3 regions of the Burkholderia cepacia complex sp. TUM26381 genome follow, and region 2 is predicted to be linked to each of the others. Evidence: predicted binding sites of a transcription regulator. Region 2 holds the regulator's gene; each other region holds the start of a gene.
The links. The regulator LexA, encoded in region 2, represses DNA repair genes until DNA is damaged. The targets are predictions, from matches to a motif close to ACTGTATNNNNATACAGT.
Positions count from the first base shown of each region.

Region 1: a site for LexA is predicted at 3,650-3,667, ahead of imuA (translesion DNA synthesis-associated protein ImuA). Genes of this name have one in related genera too.
Region 3: a site for LexA is predicted at 1,422-1,439, ahead of recA (recombinase RecA). Genes of this name have one in related genera too.

Region 1 is NZ_CM172006.1:3,203,755-3,210,012, forward strand. Features, by position in the region: gene ACWMMN_RS15030 (error-prone DNA polymerase) at 1-1,502, opposite strand, end outside; gene ACWMMN_RS15035 (Y-family DNA polymerase) at 1,509-2,996, opposite strand; gene imuA (translesion DNA synthesis-associated protein ImuA) at 2,929-3,636, opposite strand; gene ACWMMN_RS15045 (ABC transporter ATP-binding protein) at 3,876-4,670, opposite strand; gene ACWMMN_RS15050 (ABC transporter permease) at 4,672-5,568, opposite strand; gene ACWMMN_RS15055 (ABC transporter substrate-binding protein) at 5,705-6,258, opposite strand, start outside.
Region 2 is NZ_CM172006.1:1,723,006-1,729,263, forward strand. Features, by position in the region: gene ACWMMN_RS08140 (hypothetical protein) at 40-462, shown strand; gene ACWMMN_RS08145 (ABC transporter permease) at 499-1,332, opposite strand; gene nodI (nodulation factor ABC transporter ATP-binding protein NodI) at 1,339-2,253, opposite strand; gene ACWMMN_RS08155 (universal stress protein) at 2,585-3,082, shown strand; gene ACWMMN_RS08160 (DUF2939 domain-containing protein) at 3,170-3,877, opposite strand; gene ACWMMN_RS08165 (hypothetical protein) at 3,907-4,242, opposite strand; gene lexA (transcriptional repressor LexA) at 4,269-4,916, opposite strand; gene ACWMMN_RS08175 (sulfate ABC transporter substrate-binding protein) at 5,181-6,218, shown strand.
Region 3 is NZ_CM172006.1:2,991,791-2,998,048, reverse strand. Features, by position in the region: gene ACWMMN_RS14095 (sensor histidine kinase) at 1-580, opposite strand, end outside; gene ACWMMN_RS14090 (response regulator transcription factor) at 598-1,326, opposite strand; gene recA (recombinase RecA) at 1,512-2,582, shown strand; gene recX (recombination regulator RecX) at 2,582-3,451, shown strand; gene ACWMMN_RS14075 (DUF2889 domain-containing protein) at 3,597-4,205, shown strand; gene sucC (ADP-forming succinate--CoA ligase subunit beta) at 4,274-5,440, shown strand; gene sucD (succinate--CoA ligase subunit alpha) at 5,510-6,258, shown strand, end outside.

The DNA.
Region 1 (6,258 bases), 1.5 Mb from region 2:
AAGTTGAGCAGCCGCGCGGCGAGTTGGGCCCACGCCTGGATGAGCGGCGTCTGCGGATCGAGCCCGATCGTCGAGAATTGCTGCAGCAGGTCGCGGCTGCCGTCGAACCAGCGATGCCCTTTCGCAACACGGTCGATCAGCATCGGATCGACACCGAGCGCCTTGCCGGTTTCGCGCAGCACGCCGCGCGGGCGATAGGTCGACACGGCTGCCGCAAGCGCCGCGCGGGTGTGCCCGTATTTTTTGTAGATATGCTGGATCACCTCTTCCCGGCGCTGATGCTCGAAATCGACGTCGATATCGGGCGGCTCGCCGCGCTCCGCGCTGATGAAGCGTTCGAACAGCATGGTGCTCTGCTCGGGATTCACCTCGGTGATGCCGAGGCAGTAGCAGACGACCGAGTTCGCGGCCGAGCCTCGGCCCTGGCACAGAATGTTCTGGCTGCGCGCGTATTTGACGATGTCGTAGACGGTCAGGAAGAACGGCTCGTAGCGCAGCTTCTCGATCAACGCCAACTCGTAGTCGATCCGCTCCTGCACGTGCCCGGGTATCTTTCCGGCGTAACGTTGAAGTGCGCCGTCCCGAGTCTCCTGTTTGAGATAGCTCGTCGGCGTATGCCCCTTCGGCACGATCTCGTCGGGATACTCGTAGCGAAGCGAGCTGAGTTCGAAATCGCACGCATCGAGAATCGCGCACGTCTCCGCGATCTCTTCCGCCGAGTACAACTGCCCGATGCGCTGTCGCAAACGCAGATGCTGTTCCGCATTCGGCGCAAGCGCATACCCGCACTCTGAAACCGGCATGCCGACGCGGATCGCCGTCATCACGTCCTGCAGCTCCTTGCACGAGCGCCGGTGCATCGTCACGTCGCCCAGCGCAACGACACGCACCCCACGCCGTTCGCCGGCCGCACGAATCTCCTCGCGCTGCGCACCGTCCAGCGCCCGCTGCAACTGCACGAGCCCGAGCCGCGCACGTTCGCCGAACGTCGTGCGAAACCACGCGACCTGGGCCTCGAGCACGTCCGCACGCACCGGGTACGCGGGCACGAGAATCGCGAAGCAATCGGGCATGCCGCGCAAGTGGGCAAACTCCGCAGGCGGCGCCGACAACATCCTCGACGTCAGCGTGTAGGTACCCTTCGGCGCTTCCATCCTCCGCCACGAAATCAGTTCGGAAAGATTGCCGTACCCCTCGCGATTCTGCGCAAGCAACACGAGCCCGAACGCACCGGGGCCCGGGTCGTGGCCGGGCGCGACGTCATCCGGCGTGACGTCGAAATACGAACCGATGATGAGCGGCAGCCCTTTCGCCTGCGCTGCGACGTGCATGCGCGGCGCGCCGGCGAGCGAGCATTCGTCGGTGATCGCGATTCCGCGATAGCCGAGATCGAATGCGCGCTCGACCAGTTCTTCCGCATGCGACGCACCATGCAGAAACGAAAAGTTCGAACGGCAGAACAACTCCGCGTAATCGGGCAACCAGCTGAATTCCGCAACCATCTCCGTTCACCCGAACAAGCCGTGCAGGAACCAGTGCGGCTCGGACTCGCTCCCCGCCCGCTCCCTGAACACCCAATAGCACGCCCCGGCTTCGTCCTGCGCGACGTGATAATCGCGTGCGGCGAGCTGGCCATCGAACCAACCGGCCTCGATCCGCTCCGCCGACGACATCATCCTGAGCGGCGTATGAAATACCGGCCGCTCCCCGCGCATCAGCAACGGCAGCGGCTCGGCCAGCAACCATGCGGGCCTCGGCGGCACCGCGGGCGGCCCGCCGGCCGGCTTGCCGGCCTGCGCATCGAGCGGCAGCCAGCGGTTCGCGGCCTCGGGCCGGTGATCGGCAACCGGCGCCGCACGCAATACGTTCTCCGCGCCGAGTCGCGCGACCAGCAATTCGAACAGCCGCGCACGCGTCTCGCGCGTGCCGCCCGGCTCGGGGAAAAGATCGTCGGCCGGTGGCGCGACCGATTCGACGCGCGTCGCCTTCAGGCGCACCGCGATCACCGCCGCCGGCAACTCGACGCGTGCGAGCCGCTCGCCGAGCAGCCGCATGAAGTGCACCTCGTCGCGCACCGGCGCGGCGAATGCGAGCTCGAGCGGCGTCGGCGGCACGGCCTGGCGGCCGCGCTCGTGCTCAAGATCGAACGTCATCGCGGCCAGCGACAGCTGCCGCGCAGCCAGCCAGCCGCAGAGCTGAACGACGAGCCGGTGCGCGGCGAACAGCACGGCTTCCGCGTATTCGACGCGCTCCGGCAATTCGAGCCGCACGTCGAACACGGGCGGCACCGCCATCCACGCCAGCGGCTCGACCGCGTCGCCGTACGCGCGATCGAGCGCGGCCAGCAGCGCGGGGCCGCAACGGCGCTGCAGCCCCGCGCGCGGCAGGCCGCGCAGATCGGCGAGCGTGCGGCAGCCGAGGCCGTCGAACCAGCCCGCATACGGACGCGCATCGGGCAGCAGCACGCAGGGCAGCCGGTCGAGCGAGCGGACGAGCGAAGCCGTGCGCGCGACGCGGCGCCGGATGCGCGCCCGCGCCGACGTGCGCGCGAGCAGCCACGCGCCGCCTCCGGTCGGCGCGGCGGACAGGCGCGCCGCATAGCCGAGCGCCGCGAGCGTCGCGCGCACCTGGCGGCACAGCGACGGCAGGCCGCCGAACAGGCGCAGGCTCGGACCGACGTCGACGAGCAGCGTGGCTTCGTCGTCGAGCGCGACGCACGGCGAGAATCGCAGCAACGCGAGCGCGACCGCGCGCAGCGCATCGGCCTCGCGCGCGGGATCGCGTTCGACGAGCTGCGTCTCGGGCGCAAGTGTGAGCACGCCGCCGCGCTTCATGCCCGCGCGCACGCCCTGCCGCTGCGCGGCCGCATCGGCGATCAGCACGACACCCTGCTCGAGCACCGCGCAGCCCGCGCCGCCGGCCGCTGCGTCAGACGGCGGCGGGGCGCACACGTCGAGCGGCAGGCGCGGCAGATGGATGCCGAGCAAGACGCGCATAGCGGCTCTCCACGATGGGCGACGGCAGGTCGAGCACGAGCGGCTCGCTGCGCGCGGGCCCGCGACGCTTGACGATGTCGAGCGACACGCCGCCCGGCACGGGATACAGCGCGACGCGCAACACCGCGGGCGACGGCTGCCGCGCGGCCGACAGCGGGCGCAGCATCACGAACAGCGTGTCGCCCGTGCGCGCGGCCGCGAGATGCAGGCGCCGCAGCGCATCGGGCCGCGCGTCCTGCCAGAGCAGCAGCGCGCCGCAACAGCCGGTTCTGAGCGCCTGCTCGGCGGCCCACAGCGCATCCGTACGGCTGCCGGCGCGCAACCACAGCAGCGCGTCGGCCGGCACCCCGAGGCTGGCGAGCGCGGTTGCATGCGGCGATTGCGGCGGCGCGACGAGCGCGAGCGGACGCCGGGCGCTGACGGTGCGGGCAAGCGCGGGCGCGAGCAGCCGCATCTCGCCGCAGCCCGGCTGCGCGGCCAGCAGTTCGACGAGCCCGCCGACCGGCCAGCCCCCGCCCGGCAGCTCGGCCGACAGCGGCGCGAAGCCGGTCTCGATCGTGCGCGGGCCGCCGCGCGCGAGCTGCGAGCCGCGCCAGAGCGACGGATGAAGGGATTCGGGAGAAATGGAGGATGCGAGCATGACGCCACCCACAACTGTATGGATATACAGTATATGGCAATGCGCCCGCGTCGCACAGCACCGGTGCGTAACCGGTTTTCATCAGAGGAAAAACGACGGGAAAGCCGGCGCGGCCGTCATGTTACGCCGCGCCGGAGCGGGCGTGGCCGGATCGTGTCGCCCGGCGGGCCGGCACACCACCCCGCCGTCAAACCGGCACGATGCGACACCCCGCACCGCGCCGGCCCGCCTGCCGCCCGTCAGCCGAGCAGCAGCGCGTCGTCGTCGAGCTGCTCGTGACGCACCTTCTCGAACATCTGCAGCAGGTCCGGCACGTCGAGGCCCTTGCGCGCGTCGCCCGACACGTCGAGCACGACCTGCCCCTGGTGCAGCATTACCGTACGGTCGCCGTAGTCGAGCGCCTGCCGCATGCTGTGCGTGACCATCATCGTCGTCAGCTTGCTCTCGGCGACGATGCGCGCGGTCAGCTCCAGCACGAACGCGGCCGTCTTCGGGTCGAGCGCGGCCGTGTGCTCGTCGAGCAGCAGGATCCGCGACGGCCGCAGCGACGCCATCAACAGGCTCACGGCCTGCCGCTGGCCGCCGGACAGCAGCCCGATCCGGTCGGTCAGCCGGTTCTCGAGGCCAAGGTTCAGCAGCCGCAACTTGTCGCGGAACAGCTCGCGCGACGGCCGGTCGAGCGCGGCACGGAAACCGCGCCGCACGCCGCGCGCCATCGCGAGCGCCATGTTCTCCTCGATCGTCAGCGCCTCGCAGGTGCCGGCCATCGGATCCTGGAACACGCGCGCGACGAGGTGCGCGCGGTCCCACGCGGCCTTGCGCGTCACATCCGTGCCGTCGATCGCGATACGTCCCGAATCGACGCGCTGATCGCCGCTGACCGCATTGAGGAAGGTCGACTTGCCGGCGCCGTTCGAGCCGATCACCGCGACGAACTGGCCGTCGGGAATCTCGAGCGACAGCCCGCGCAGCGCGCGCGTCTCGATCGGCGTGCCGGGATTGAACGTGAGTTTGAGATCTTGTGCGGACAGCATGTCATGCCCCTCCGTTCTTGCGCGCGAACAGCTTCTTGCGCGTCGCCGGCAGCACCAGCGCGATCGTGACGAGCGCGGCCGTCACGAGGTTCAGGTCCTGCGCCTTCAGGCCGATGAATTCGCTGTTCAGCGCGAGCGCGATGAAGAAGCGGTAGACGATCGCGCCGAGCACGACCGCGAGCGTCGTCAGCACCAGCCGGCGCGCGGGCAGCAGCGTCTCGCCGATGATCACGGCGGCCAGCCCGATCACGATCGTGCCGATCCCCATCGAGATGTCCGAGCCGCCCTGCGTCTGCGCGAACAGCGCGCCCGCGAGCGCGACGAGCGCGTTCGACAGCGCCATCCCGGCGAGCGTCGCGCGGCCGGTCGCGATGCCTTGCGCACGCGCCATCCGCGGGTTCGCGCCGGTCGCGCGCATCGCGAGGCCGAGCTGCGACGAGAAGAACCAGTCGAGGCCGAGCTTCGCGATCACGACGACGATCGCGAGCAGCGCCGGACGCAGCACGTAGTCGGGCATCCAGTCGGGCTGCAGCACGGTGAACAGCGTCGGCTCGGTGATCAGCGGCACGTTCGGCCGGCCCATGATCCGCAGGTTCACCGAGTAGAGCGCGATCATCATCAGGATACTGGCGAGCAGATCCATGATCTTCAGGCGCACGTTCAGCCAGCCGGTGATGAAGCCGGCCACCGCGCCCGCGACGATCGCGATCAGCGTCGACGTGAACGGGTCGTAGCCGGCCGAGATCAGCGTCGCCGCAACGGCGCCGCCGAGCGGAAAGCTGCCGTCGACGGTGAGGTCGGGGAAGTTGAGGATGCGAAACGAGATCAGCACCCCGAGGGCGACGAGACTGAAGATCAGGCCGATCTCCAGTGCGCCCAGAAACGAGAACAGAGACATGATGGGGAAATCCTGTTGCTTCCCGGCCGGACGTGTACGGCCGGGCGAAGCGAACGGGCGGCTCCGGGTGGGAACCGCCCGTCCGGCGATGTCGTCCAGGCCCGGATCGGGCCTGCAAGCGCGGCGGTCGCGCCGCTTACTTGATGACCGTCTTCGCTTCCTTCACGAGATCCGGTGCCAGCGTGACGCCCTGCTTCGCGGCCGCGCCCGTGTTCACGAACAGTTCGAGGTTGCTGCTCGTCTCCGACGCGATCGCGCCCGGCTTCTCGCCCTTCAGGATGCGCGCGACGACCTTGCCCGTCTGGCGGCCGAGGTCGCCGTAGTTGATGCCGAGCGCCGCGATGCCGCCGCGCTTCACGCTGTCGGTGTCGCCGGCGACGAGCGGGATCTTCGCTTCGTTCGCGACCTTCACGAGCGCTTCGTACGCGGACACGACGTTGTTGTCGGTGTTCGTGTAGATCACGTCGACCTTGCCGATCAGGCTCTTCGCGGCCGGGCCGATGTCGACGGTACGCGGTGCGGCCGCTTCCTTCAGCGTCATGCCCTGCTTCGCGAGGATCTCCTTGAGCTCCTTCACGACGACGACCGAATTCGCTTCGCCCGGGTTGTAGACCATGCCGACCGTCTTCGCATTCGGCACGACGCGCTTGATCAGCGCGACCTGGCGATCGAGCGGCAGCTTGTCGGACA
Region 2 (6,258 bases):
GCGTGCGGCGCCCTTTACAAGTAGCAAACAGGAAAACGCATGACCCAACCGAAGATTCATCCTCGACTCGAAAAGGCGCTGACGCGCGGCGATCTCGCGATCCGCCAGGCCAATTCCGCGCGGGCGACTGCCGTGCTGAACGCACTCGGCACGATGATCATCGAGGCCTCCGCAACGATCGGTGTCGATGCCAGCATCGAAATCCCGCAGGGCGACCGCATTTACGATCCCGTCAACGGCCTGTGGCCGCAGAAGATGCTGGTGTCGTTCGACGGCCCGGTGGACGAGGCCGAAAAGGAAGAGCTGCGCTCGGTCTATCTGGTGGCCGACGATCCGGGTACGCAGTTCCGCGTCGAATGGCATCGCGCGGACGGCAAGCTCGGTCGCCAGGAAGGCGGCCCGCTCGCGACCGTCGCGTTCCTGACCGACGTCGAGATCCCGTGGAGCGACGACGACGAGTAACGTCGTCGCAGGAGCCGGCGCCCGGTGCGCCGGCCGTCAGCGCATCATCCGCCGCCGGAACAGCCACGCGGACAGCAGGAATCCGCCGACCGCGTAGCCGGCGAGCACCGCGACGTGCAGCGCGATGTCGGTCGCCGGCCGGCCGAGCATCGCGGGCCGGATCAGCTCGACCGCGTTCGCGAGCGGCAGCGCTTGCGCCGCGTGCTGCGCGACCGGCGGCAGCTGCGTGATCGGGAAGAACACGCCCGACAACAGCAGCATCGGCGTCAGCACGAGCGTCTGATAAAACATGAAGAAATCGTAGGACGGCGCAAGCGCCGTGACGATCATCGCGATGCTGGCGAACGCGAGGCCCGCGAGCGCGATCACGGGCAGCGCCACGAGCATCGACGGAAACTGCGCATAGCCGAGCGCACCCGCGACCAGCATGATCGCGACCCCCGACAGCATCGCCTTGCTGGCACCCCAGACGATCTCGCCGAGCACGATGTCGCCGAGCGCGAGCGGCGTATGCATGATCGCTTCCCATGTGCGCTGCACGTGCATCCGCGAGAAACCCGAATACATCGACTCGAAGCTCGCGGACATCATCACGCTCGACCCGACCGTGCCGGCCGCGAGGAACGCGATATACGACACGCCGTCGACATGGCCGAGCATCAGCCCGAGCCCGAAGCCCAGCCCGAACAGATAGATCATCGGATCGGCAAGATTGCCGAACATCGACGCAAGCGCGAGCTTGCGCCAGACGAGATAGTTGCGCCGCCAGACGGCGATCCAGTTGATTGCGTTCGCGGGCATCGCGATCGCGAAGCGTGACGCGCGCGGCGGCGCGGACGGTGTGGCGGCGGAATAGTTGCGCACGTCCATGATCGATCAGTCCTGCATTTCGCGGCCCGTGAGCCGCAGGAACACATCCTCCAGATTGGCCGGGCGATGCAGATAGCGCAACCCAGTACGACCCTTGAGTCGCGCGCTGAGCGGTTCGGGGTCCGTCACATAGCAGAACAGCGTCTCGCCGCTGATCTCGGTGTGCTTCGCGAATGCCGACAACTCGTCGCGCAGCGTGGCCGGATCGGGCCCGTAGATCTCGATCACGTCGCAGCCGATCTCCGATTCGATCAGCGCGTGCGGCGCACCTTCGGCGATCTTGCGGCCTTCCTCGATCACGCACAGGCGATCGCACAGGCGTTCGGCTTCTTCCATGAAGTGCGTGGTGATCAGGATCGTCTTGCCGCGCGCGAGCAGCGAACGCAGCCGCTCCCACATCAGATGCCGCGCCTGCGGATCGAGGCCCGTCGTCGGCTCGTCCAGCACCAGCACGTCGGGATCGTTGACGAGCGCGCGGGCGAGCGTGAGGCGGCGTTTCATGCCGCCCGACAACTCGCCGACCTTCGCATCGGCCTTGTTTTCGAGCTTCGCGAATTCGAGCAGCGGCTGCACGAGTGCGCGTGCGGCCTGCGCCGACATCCCGAAGTAGCGGCTGAACACGAGCAGGTTCTCGCGCACGGTGAAGTCGGGATCGAGATTGTCGAACTGCGGGACGACGCCGACGCGCTGGCGTGCATGCCGCGCGCGCGATGGAACCGGTTCGCCGCATAGGGAGATGGTGCCGGCATCGGGGTGCGTGAGGCCGAGCAGCATTTTCAGGGTGGTGGTCTTGCCGGCGCCGTTCGGTCCGAGCAGGCCGTAGCATTCGCCGGCCTGGACGTTGAAGGACAGACCGTTGACGACGAGCTTGTCGCCATAGCGCTTTTCGACGTTGCGGAAATCGATCGGTGCGACGGACATGGGCATGTTGTCGTTGTGAGCGGGCGCGTTCCGCTGCCCGCCGGCTGGCCGGTTGGCGAACGGATCGGACGAATGCGTGTCACATGGGCATGACCGAAGCGAACGCCGCCGGCGCGATATGACCCGCTGGAGTACGGACGAGCCATTCTAGTGCATCGGCTGCGTCTCTTCAGGGCATGCCTGCACGGTGCGATGTATGCGCGCACCGATCGTGCACTGCATCATCGCGCACGCGCTGCGCGGGGCGAATCAGCGTTTTCCATCCCTTGCGTCCTGAATTGCGGCGCACCATGATGAATGCGTAGGCTCGTTGTCGCGATAGGGAGGTTTCATGGCTAGCTACAACAAGATTTTGCTGTGTTACGACGGCACGCTCGAAGGGCGCAAGGCACTGCGCTGCGGCGCTAATCTCGCAATGGACCTGAAGGCCGAAACGCACTTGCTGTCGGTCGTCGACATGCGTTCGAGCATTGCGCAAAGTGCAGGTTTGCTGACCGACGTCGCATGCGGCCGCTTCGAGGAAACCGCGCGCGAAATCCTCGAGGAAGGGGTGAACTGGCTGCGCGAGCGTGGCGTGCAGGCCGAAGGCCATTTCGCGTTCGGTTATCCGATCGACGAAATCGCGAATCTTGCGTCGGAACTGAAGGTCGACCTCGTCGTTGTCGGCCACCGGTGCCGCAGCGGACTGTCGCGATGGTGGATGGGCTCGGGCAATACGCAACTGCTCGACCGCGTGAACTGCAGCATTCTGGTGGCGTGCTCGTCGGCGGAAGAGCAGAAAGCCGAAATCGCGCGCGAGCGTGAAGCGGCCACGGCGAACGGCAAATGATCTAAAGACGCGATGGTTGCCTGGTCGGCAATGCGTGCCGGTCAGGCGCCGCACCGCTTCAGCGGTGCGGGCGTCGAGCGCGGCCTGTTATGCGTGCAGGTCGATCGCGGACAATTTCCACGAAAACAGCCCGAAGCGGTGGAATACCGCCGCATAGCGCGTGCCGTCGGCGCTGCGCTGATACGTCACGACGAATTCTTCGATATTCCGGTAGCCCGCGCTGGTTTGCTGCGGATGCGTCGCCTCGCTCGGGCTCGCCGGCGTGGCAGGCGCGGGCGCCGCTGACGACGCGGTCGCAGCGGATGCGTTACTGCTCGCAGCGGCGGCACTTGCCGGCGCCGGATTGGCCGGCGTGGCGGCTGGTGCGCCGCCCGGCGTATTGCCTTGCGGCAGATTCGACAAATCAGGCGGGCGCTCGCCCGGATTGCCGCGCGGCGGCAATCCGCTCATCAGCGCGGCCACGCCCTCCGGGGTCGCGTACGCATCGACCAGCGGGCCGATCAACGCGGACCCGATCAGCGCGCCGATCACCGCAAACGGGTTGTTCTTCTTCACAGCGTCGATCCGGCGCATCAACTCTTCCGTGACCTGCTGTTTGAGGCTGATGCGTAGCGACGGAAAATCGACATACTCGCTAATCGCCTGCGCATCTCGCGCATCGATCGCCGATTTCAGGCGACCGAGCGCGACGTACGGCGACGCGTACGCATAGCCGATCGCCGCAATGACGACGACGATCAGCGCGACGATCAGCAGGGGCTTGAGTCGCCATGCGCGGCTCGGCGATCCAGTCACGTTGCCTCCGGTGCGGGGATGTTCCGCAATCAGAGACCGCCCGGCGTAGCCGATCGTTCCTCCGCGATGCAGCGATCGATCATCCGGCACACGGCATCGATCGTGCCGACCATGATCAGGCGCGACCGGCCGTGATAGACGCGCACCGGTGCGCGACGCGCGGGTTCCGCGTGATTCAGGCCGGCGTTCAGCGATACCCGGGCGAACGCGGGGAGCGCTGACGGCAGCAGGGACGCCTGCCGTTCGACTGCGACTTCTTCTTGCACGGGCGCGGCCGCGGACAGCGGTGCGCAGGGCGTGCGGCCGCGCAGATGACGCAGGCGGCCGAATTGACGGAAAGGCAGCAGACGGGCAAGGCGTTCCATGATGTTCTCCTCAGCGAGACGGAATGTCAGAGTTCGCCCGAGCGGATCAGCCCGACGGCGATGCCTTCCAGCGCGAATTCGGCGCTGCCGGCCTTGACGAAGATGTTTTCGTAATCCGGGTTCTCCGCGATCAGCTCGAGACCGCCCGGCCGGCGCATCAGGCGCTTGACCGTGACGTCGTCGCCGAGACGCGCGACGATGATCTGGCCATCCTTCGCTTCCGTGCGCTTCTGCACGGCGAGGAGATCGCCATCGAGGATGCCGGCGTCGCGCATCGACAGGCCGCGCACCTTCAGCAGGTAGTCGGGCTTGCTCGTGAACAACGCGGGATCGCATGCGTAGTGCTGCGAGATGTGCTCCTGCGCGAGGATCGGGCTACCGGCTGCGACGCGGCCGACGAGCGGCAGCGACAACTGCATCAGGCCGGCGTGCGGCAACGTGAACTGGTGCGGGGCATCTTCGATGCCGAGCAGGCGGATGCCGCGCGACGCGCCGGCCGCCAGCTCGATCACGCCTTTGCGCGCCAGCGCGCGCAGGTGCTCCTCGGCCGCATTTGGCGAGCTGAAACCCAGTTCGGCCGCGATCTCGGCGCGGGTGGGCGGGAATCCGGAGCGCTCGATCGCGCGACGGATCAAGTCGAACACTTGCTGCTGACGGGCGGTGAGTTTGGTCATGGCTCAACTGTATGGATAGACAGTGAGCTGTATTTTTATACAGTACTTCGCGAATTTCAAGTGTTACGTGAGGTTCGACGCGATCACGCCGGTTCCGGCGTGATTTCGCGACGTCCGGACGGCGGTTTATCTGCCGCAACCGTCCATCCCGTCTGCGTTAGCACTTTTGAGTATTAAAAAATGAAGAACGATTATTTTTAATCATGTAACCCGTTCGTTAGACTGGCCCGACATCGCAACACCGACAACACTGGAGAACCAAGGATGGCGAAGCGCAATACGGGGCTGGTGGGCGGAGTGGGCCGCCTGATCGCAACACTCGCGCTGGGCGCGGCGGCGGCGCTGGGCGTCGCGACGCATGCCCAGGCCGATACGACGTTCCTGAACGTGTCGTACGACCCGACGCGCGAGCTGTATCAGGACTTCAACCAGGCGTTTGGCAAGGAGTGGAAGGCGAAGACGGGCGAGACCGTGAACTTCAAGCAGTCGCACGGCGGGTCGGGCGCGCAGGCGCGTTCGGTGCTCGACGGCCTGCAGGCAGACGTCGTCACGCTGGCGCTCGCGTATGACATCGACGCGCTCGCGAACAAGGGGCTCGTCAACAAGGACTGGCAGAAGCGCCTGCCCGACAACGCGTCGCCGTACACGTCGACGATCGTGTTCCTGGTGCGCAAGGGCAACCCGAAAGGGATCAAGGACTGGGACGACCTGACCAAGCCGGGCATCTCGATCGTCACGCCGAACCCGAAGACGTCGGGCGGCGCGCGCTGGAACTACCTGGCCGCATGGGCGTACGCGGTGCACAAGCCGGGCGGCAACGAGCAGACGGCCAAGGAATTCGTCACGAAGCTCTACAAGAACGCAGGCGTGCTCGATTCGGGCGCGCGAGGCGCGACGACGAGCTTCGTGCAGCGCGGGATCGGCGACGTGCTGATCGCATGGGAGAACGAGGCATTCCTGTCGGTGAAGGAATTCGGTACCGACAAGTTCGAGATCGTCGTGCCGTCGGTGAGCATCCTGGCCGAGCCGCCCGTCGCGGTGGTCGACAAGGTGGTCGACAAGAAGGGCACGCGCAAGCTGGCCGACGCGTACCTGAACTTCCTGTACAGCCCGCAGGGCCAGGAAATCGCGGCGCGCAACTACTACCGGCCGCGTTCGAAGAACGTGCCGGCGGAACTGACGAAGCAGTTCCCGAAGCTGAAGCTGTACACGGTCGACGACACGTTCGGCGGCTGGACGAGTGCGCAGAAGACGCATTTCGCGGACGGCGGCGTGTTCGACTCGATCTACAAGCCGCAGTAACGCCATAACGACAGCGGCGCGCCACGACAGCGCGCCGCAT
Region 3 (6,258 bases), 1.3 Mb from region 2:
GCGTTTCGCCGACTTGCACGAGCACGGGCTGCGTGCCGCCCGATTGCGGCAGTGCGACCGTCGTATACGCGACGCGCACGTCGTTGCCGCGCAGCAGGTCGTCGCGGAACACGACGACGCCCGGCGGCGGGCGGTCCTCGTCGCGCGGCAGCGGCATGTCGGCTTCGCCCGCGACCAGTTCGCCGCGCGTGCCGAGCACCTGGAAGTAAACGCTGTCGACGTTGTCCGCGCGCAGGAAGTCGCGCGTCTGCTCCGGCAGCGTCAGCTCGGCGACGCCGTTCACCGGATGGATCTGCCGGGCGAGCACGTACGCGTTGGTTTCGAGCGCGCGGTCGAACGGGCTGTTCGCGATCGTCTTCGCGACGAGGTAGGTGACGGCGATGCTCATCGGCCACAGCAGCAGCAGCGGCGCGAGCATCCAGTCGAGGATTTCGCCGAACAGCGAGCGCGGGCGCGGTGCCTCGGGCGATTCGGTTTCGTCGGGCGGCGCGAACGGGTTCTCGTAGCGCGCGTCGCGCGCTTCGTCGGCGGCCGACGACGGTGCGCCGGTCGGGGGGCGGGAGTGGGCCGGCGTGGCCATCGCGGCGACGCCCGGTGTCAGCGCAGCGGCGTGCCGGCCACCGCGGGCTGGGGCGCTGTCGCGTCGGCCGGCGCGGCGGGCGCGACCTTCTCGAGGCAATAGCCGAGGCCGCGCACGGTCGAGATCCGCACACCGCTCGGCTCGATCTTCTTGCGCAGCCGGTGCACGTAGACTTCGATCGCGTTGTTGCTGACTTCCTCGCCCCATTCGCACAGGTGATCGACGAGCTGCTCCTTCGACACGAGCCGGCCGATCCGCTGCAGCAGCACTTCGAGCAGGCCGAGTTCGCGCGCGGAGAGATCGAGCACGTGATCGTTCGCATACGCGATGCGGCCGACCTGGTCGAATGCGAGCGAGCCGTGCCGCACGACGGTCGGGCCGCCGCCCGCGCCGCGCCGGGTCAGCGCGCGCACGCGCGCCTCGAGCTCGTTGAGCGCGAACGGCTTGGCCATGTAGTCGTCGGCGCCGAGGTCGAGCCCCTTCACGCGTTCGTCGACGCTGTCGGCGGCGGTCAGGATCAGCACGGGGAGGTTGGAATTGCGCGCGCGCAGGCGCTTGAGCACGTCGAGCCCGGACATTTTCGGCAGCCCGAGATCGAGGATCAGCAGGTCGAAAGTCTGCATCGACAGCGCCGTATCGGCATCGACGCCGCTCTTCACGTGGTCGACCGCATAGCCCGATTGGCGGAGTGACCGGGTGAGTCCGTCCGCGAGTATGCTGTCATCTTCGGCGATGAGGATTCGCATGTTGCTGACCGATGGCCGGCGGGGCATTCGCGCCGACGCGGCTGTCTCCGGAGTTATTCGTGTACAACGCCCTGAATTGCGGGCTTGCATAAACTACTGTTTTTTTATACAGTGTCTGCATTCGGCGGCGCTTGAAAGCGGGCGCGCCTCTAACAGACGCTGCTCATCATAGCAAAGGACGATTCATGGAAGATAGCAAGAAGGGCTCCGGGATGACCGCCGAGAAGAGCAAGGCGCTGGCGGCCGCACTCGCGCAGATCGAGAAGCAGTTCGGCAAAGGGTCGATCATGCGCATGGGCGACGGCGAGGCGGCCGAGAATATCCAGGTCGTCTCCACGGGCTCGCTGGGTCTTGATATCGCACTAGGCGTCGGCGGCCTGCCGCGTGGCCGGGTCGTCGAGATCTACGGTCCGGAATCGTCGGGTAAAACCACGCTCACGCTGCAGGTCATCGCCGAACTGCAGAAGCTGGGCGGCACCGCAGCGTTCATCGACGCCGAGCACGCGCTCGACGTTCAATATGCCGCGAAGCTCGGCGTGAACGTGCCGGAGCTGCTGATCTCGCAGCCGGACACCGGCGAGCAGGCGCTTGAAATCACCGACGCGCTGGTGCGCTCGGGCTCGATCGACATGATTGTCATCGACTCGGTCGCGGCGCTCGTGCCGAAGGCCGAAATCGAAGGCGAGATGGGCGATTCGCTGCCGGGTCTGCAGGCCCGCCTGATGTCGCAGGCGCTGCGCAAGCTGACCGGCACGATCAAGCGCACGAACTGCCTCGTGATCTTCATCAACCAGATCCGGATGAAGATCGGCGTGATGTTCGGCAACCCGGAAACCACGACGGGCGGCAACGCGCTGAAGTTCTACTCGTCGGTGCGTCTCGACATCCGCCGGATCGGCTCGATCAAGAAGAACGACGAGGTGATCGGCAACGAAACCCGTGTGAAGGTCGTCAAGAACAAGGTATCGCCGCCGTTCCGCGAAGCGATCTTCGACATCCTGTATGGCGAAGGCATTTCGCGCCAGGGCGAGATCATCGATCTCGGCGTGCAGGCGAAGATCGTCGACAAGGCGGGCGCCTGGTACAGCTATAACGGCGAGAAGATCGGCCAGGGCAAGGACAACGCGCGTGAATTCCTGCGCGAAAATCCGGAAATCGCACGCGAGATCGAGAACCGCATCCGCGAATCGCTCGGTGTCGTCAGCATGCCCGATGGCGTGAGCCACGAAGCCGAGGCGATGGACGAAGAAGAGTGATGGTTGCGCGCCGAGGTCAGGCTGGCGAGCCGGAAGAGAGCGACGCGCCCGAAGCGGCGGGTCGCTCTGGCCGGCGAGCCGGATCCTCGGGCGCCGGCCGGCGGGTTGCAGGCAGCCATGCCGCGAACCGCACCGCGACGAGGGCATCCGATGATGCCCTCGTTTCGTTTGAGATTGCCGCGCCGGACGACCCGTTCGACGACGGCGAATCGTTCGACGCACACGACCGCTCCCGCCGTCGCGTGTCCGGTGTCCGCTTCCCGGGCGATCGCGCCGCCGACGCGTCGGCGCCGGCAAGGGAAGACGTCTACACACGCAGCAGCCAGCATCCACGCCGCACGCGCCGTGCGTCCGGCGCTTCTTCCAGTGCGTCATCAGGCGACACGCCGGGCGCCACCGAACGCAAGTCGTCAAAACCGCAACGCTCGTTGAAGGGCCGCGCGCTCGGCTATCTGTCGAGGCGTGAATACAGTCGTGCGGAACTCGCGCGCAAGCTCGCGCCTTACGTCGGCGAAGACGAATCCGTCGAACCGGTGCTCGATGCGCTGGAAAAGGAAGGCTGGCTGTCCGACGCGCGCTTTGCCGAGAGCCTCGTGCATCGCCGCGCATCGCGTGTCGGCGTCGCGCGGATCGTCAGCGAGCTGAAGCGTCATGCAGTCGGCGACACGCTCGTCGAGGAAGTGAACGCGCAGCTGCGCGAGACCGAATGGGTGCGTGCGCAGGCGGTCTGGCGCAAGAAATTCGGTGCACTGCCGCAAACGCCGGCCGAGCGTGCGAAGCAGGCACGCTTTCTCGCCGCGCGCGGCTTCTCGAGCGCGACCATCGTGAAGTTGCTGAAAGTGGGCGACGATTTCCCGATCGACGATTGAGCGGCCGGTCGCGCGCGTGACGCGCGATATTGCTGCAATGCAACCGTTTCCGGACAGGCGGGAATACCCGCCGTCGCGTCAAACTGTCTCAAATACCCAATATGCTAAAATCCGTGGGTTTTCCTCTTCGGCCTCAACCTCCAGCATGCCGCTATCCGAGCCCGTGCCCCGTCAGTTGCGACATCGACGCGCAATCCGAGCGGAAGCCTACGAGCGCGGCGACGGCTTGTGGGACATCGAAGCCTGCCTGACCGACCACAAGCCGCGGGATGTCGCGCTTGCGTCGGGCATCCGGCCCCAAGGCCTGCCGATCCACGAACTCTGGCTGCGCGTGACCATCGATCGTGACCTCAATGTCGTCGACGCCGAAGCGTCTTCGGAATGGGTGCCCTATCCCGGTCACTGTCAATCCGCCCCTCCTGCCTATCGGGCCCTCATCGGGCTCAATCTCTTCCGCAATTTCCGCCGCAACGCGAACCGGCTGCTCGCCGGCGTCGCAGGCTGCTCCCATCTCACCGAACTGTGCGCCGTGCTGCCGACGGCAGCGATCCAGGCGTTCGCCGGTGACGTGTGGAACGTGCGCGAAGAGGGCGGCGAAGGACCGGATCACGACGGCGCGCACGCCGAACCGCCTTTCCAGCTCGGCCGCTGCCGTGCGCTGCGGTTCGACGGCGAGGTCGTGCGGCAGTACTACCCGCGCTGGTATGGCCCGATTCGGCCGGATATGCCCGGTGAAGGCAGCACGAAGGAATGAACGGAAATCATTCGAAGAAGCGTCTTAAGCGACTTTTCATCCAACTCTCAGACTGAAGGGAATCACGCATGAAGATTCACGAGTACCAGGGTAAGGAAATCCTGCGGAAATTCGGAGTCGCGGTACCGCGCGGCAAGCCGGCGTTCTCGGTTGAAGAAGCCGTCAAGGTGGCAGAAGAGCTCGGCGGCCCGGTATGGGTCGTGAAGGCTCAGATCCACGCCGGTGGCCGTGGCAAGGGCGGCGGCGTGAAGGTGGCGAAGTCGATCGAGCAGGTCCGCGAATACGCGAACCAGATCCTCGGCATGCAGCTCGTCACGCACCAGACCGGTCCGGAAGGCCAGAAGGTCAACCGTCTGATGATCGAAGAAGGCGCCGACATCAAGCAGGAACTGTATGTCAGCCTCGTCGTCGATCGCGTGTCGCAAAAGATCGTTCTGATGGGTTCGAGCGAAGGCGGCATGGACATCGAAGAAGTCGCCGAAAAGCACCCGGAACTGATCCACAAGGTCATCGTCGAGCCGTCGACGGGCCTGCTCGACGCTCAGGCCGACGACCTCGCCGCGAAGATCGGCGTGCCGGCTGCTTCGATTCCGCAAGCGCGCGCGATCCTGCAAGGCCTGTACAAGGCATTCTGGGAAACCGACGCATCGCTGGCTGAAATCAACCCGCTGAACGTCTCCGGCGACGGCAAGGTCACCGCACTCGACGCAAAGTTCAACTTCGACTCGAACGCGCTGTTCCGCCATCCGGAAATCGTTGCGTACCGCGATCTGGACGAAGAAGATCCGGCTGAAATCGAAGCGTCGAAGTTCGACCTCGCGTACATCTCGCTCGACGGCAACATCGGCTGCCTCGTGAACGGCGCAGGCCTCGCGATGGCAACGATGGACACGATCAAGCTGTTCGGCGGCGAGCCGGCGAACTTCCTGGACGTCGGCGGTGGCGCGACGACCGAGAAGGTCACGGAAGCGTTCAAGCTGATGCTGAAGAACCCGGATCTGAAGGCGATCCTCGTGAACATCTTCGGCGGCATCATGCGCTGCGACGTGATCGCGGAAGGCGTGATCGCCGGTTCGAAGGCCGTGAACCTGAACGTGCCGCTCGTCGTGCGCATGAAGGGCACGAACGAGGACCTCGGCAAGAAGATGCTGGCCGATTCGGGCCTGCCGATCATCTCGGCGGACAGCATGGAAGAAGCTGCGCAGAAGGTCGTCGCGGCTGCCGCAGGCAAGTAAGCGCGCGCTAATGAACACGCATGGCGGCGCGGTTTGCACGCGACGCCAATCGAACAGAGGTCAAAATACATGTCGATTCTGATCAACAAGGACACGAAGGTCATCACGCAGGGCATTACCGGCAAAACCGGTCAGTTCCATACGCGCGCCTGCCGTGAATATGCAAACGGCCGCGAAGCATTCGTCGCGGGCGTGAACCCGAAGAAGGCCGGCGAAGATTTCGAAGGCATTCCGATCTACGCAAGCGTCAAGGAAGCGAAGGCAGAAACCGGCGCGACCGTGTCGGTCATCTACGTTCCGCCGGCAGGCGCAGCGGCTGCGATCTGGGAAGCGGTCGAAGCCGATCTGGATCTCGCGATCTGTATCACGGAAGGCATCCCCGTCCGCGACATGATCGAAGTAAAGGACCGCATGCGTCGCGAAGGCCGCAAGACGCTGCTGCTCGGGCCGAACTGCCCGGGCACGATCACGCCGGACGAACTGAAGATCGGCATCATGCCGGGTCACATCCACCGCAAGGGCCGCATCGGCGTCGTGTCGCGTTCGGGCACGCTGACGTATGAAGCCGTTGCGCAGCTGACGGCACTCGGCCTCGGCCAGTCGTCGGCAGTCGGTATCGGCGGCGACCCGATCAACGGTCTGAAGCACATCGACGTGATGAAGATGTTCAACGACGATCCGGATACGGATGCGGTCGTGATGATCGGCGAAATCGGTGGTCCGGACGAAGCCAATGCGGCAGAGTGGATCAAGGACAACATGAAGAAGCCGGTCGTCGGCTTCATCGCGGGCGTCACGGCGCCTCCGGGCAAGCGCAT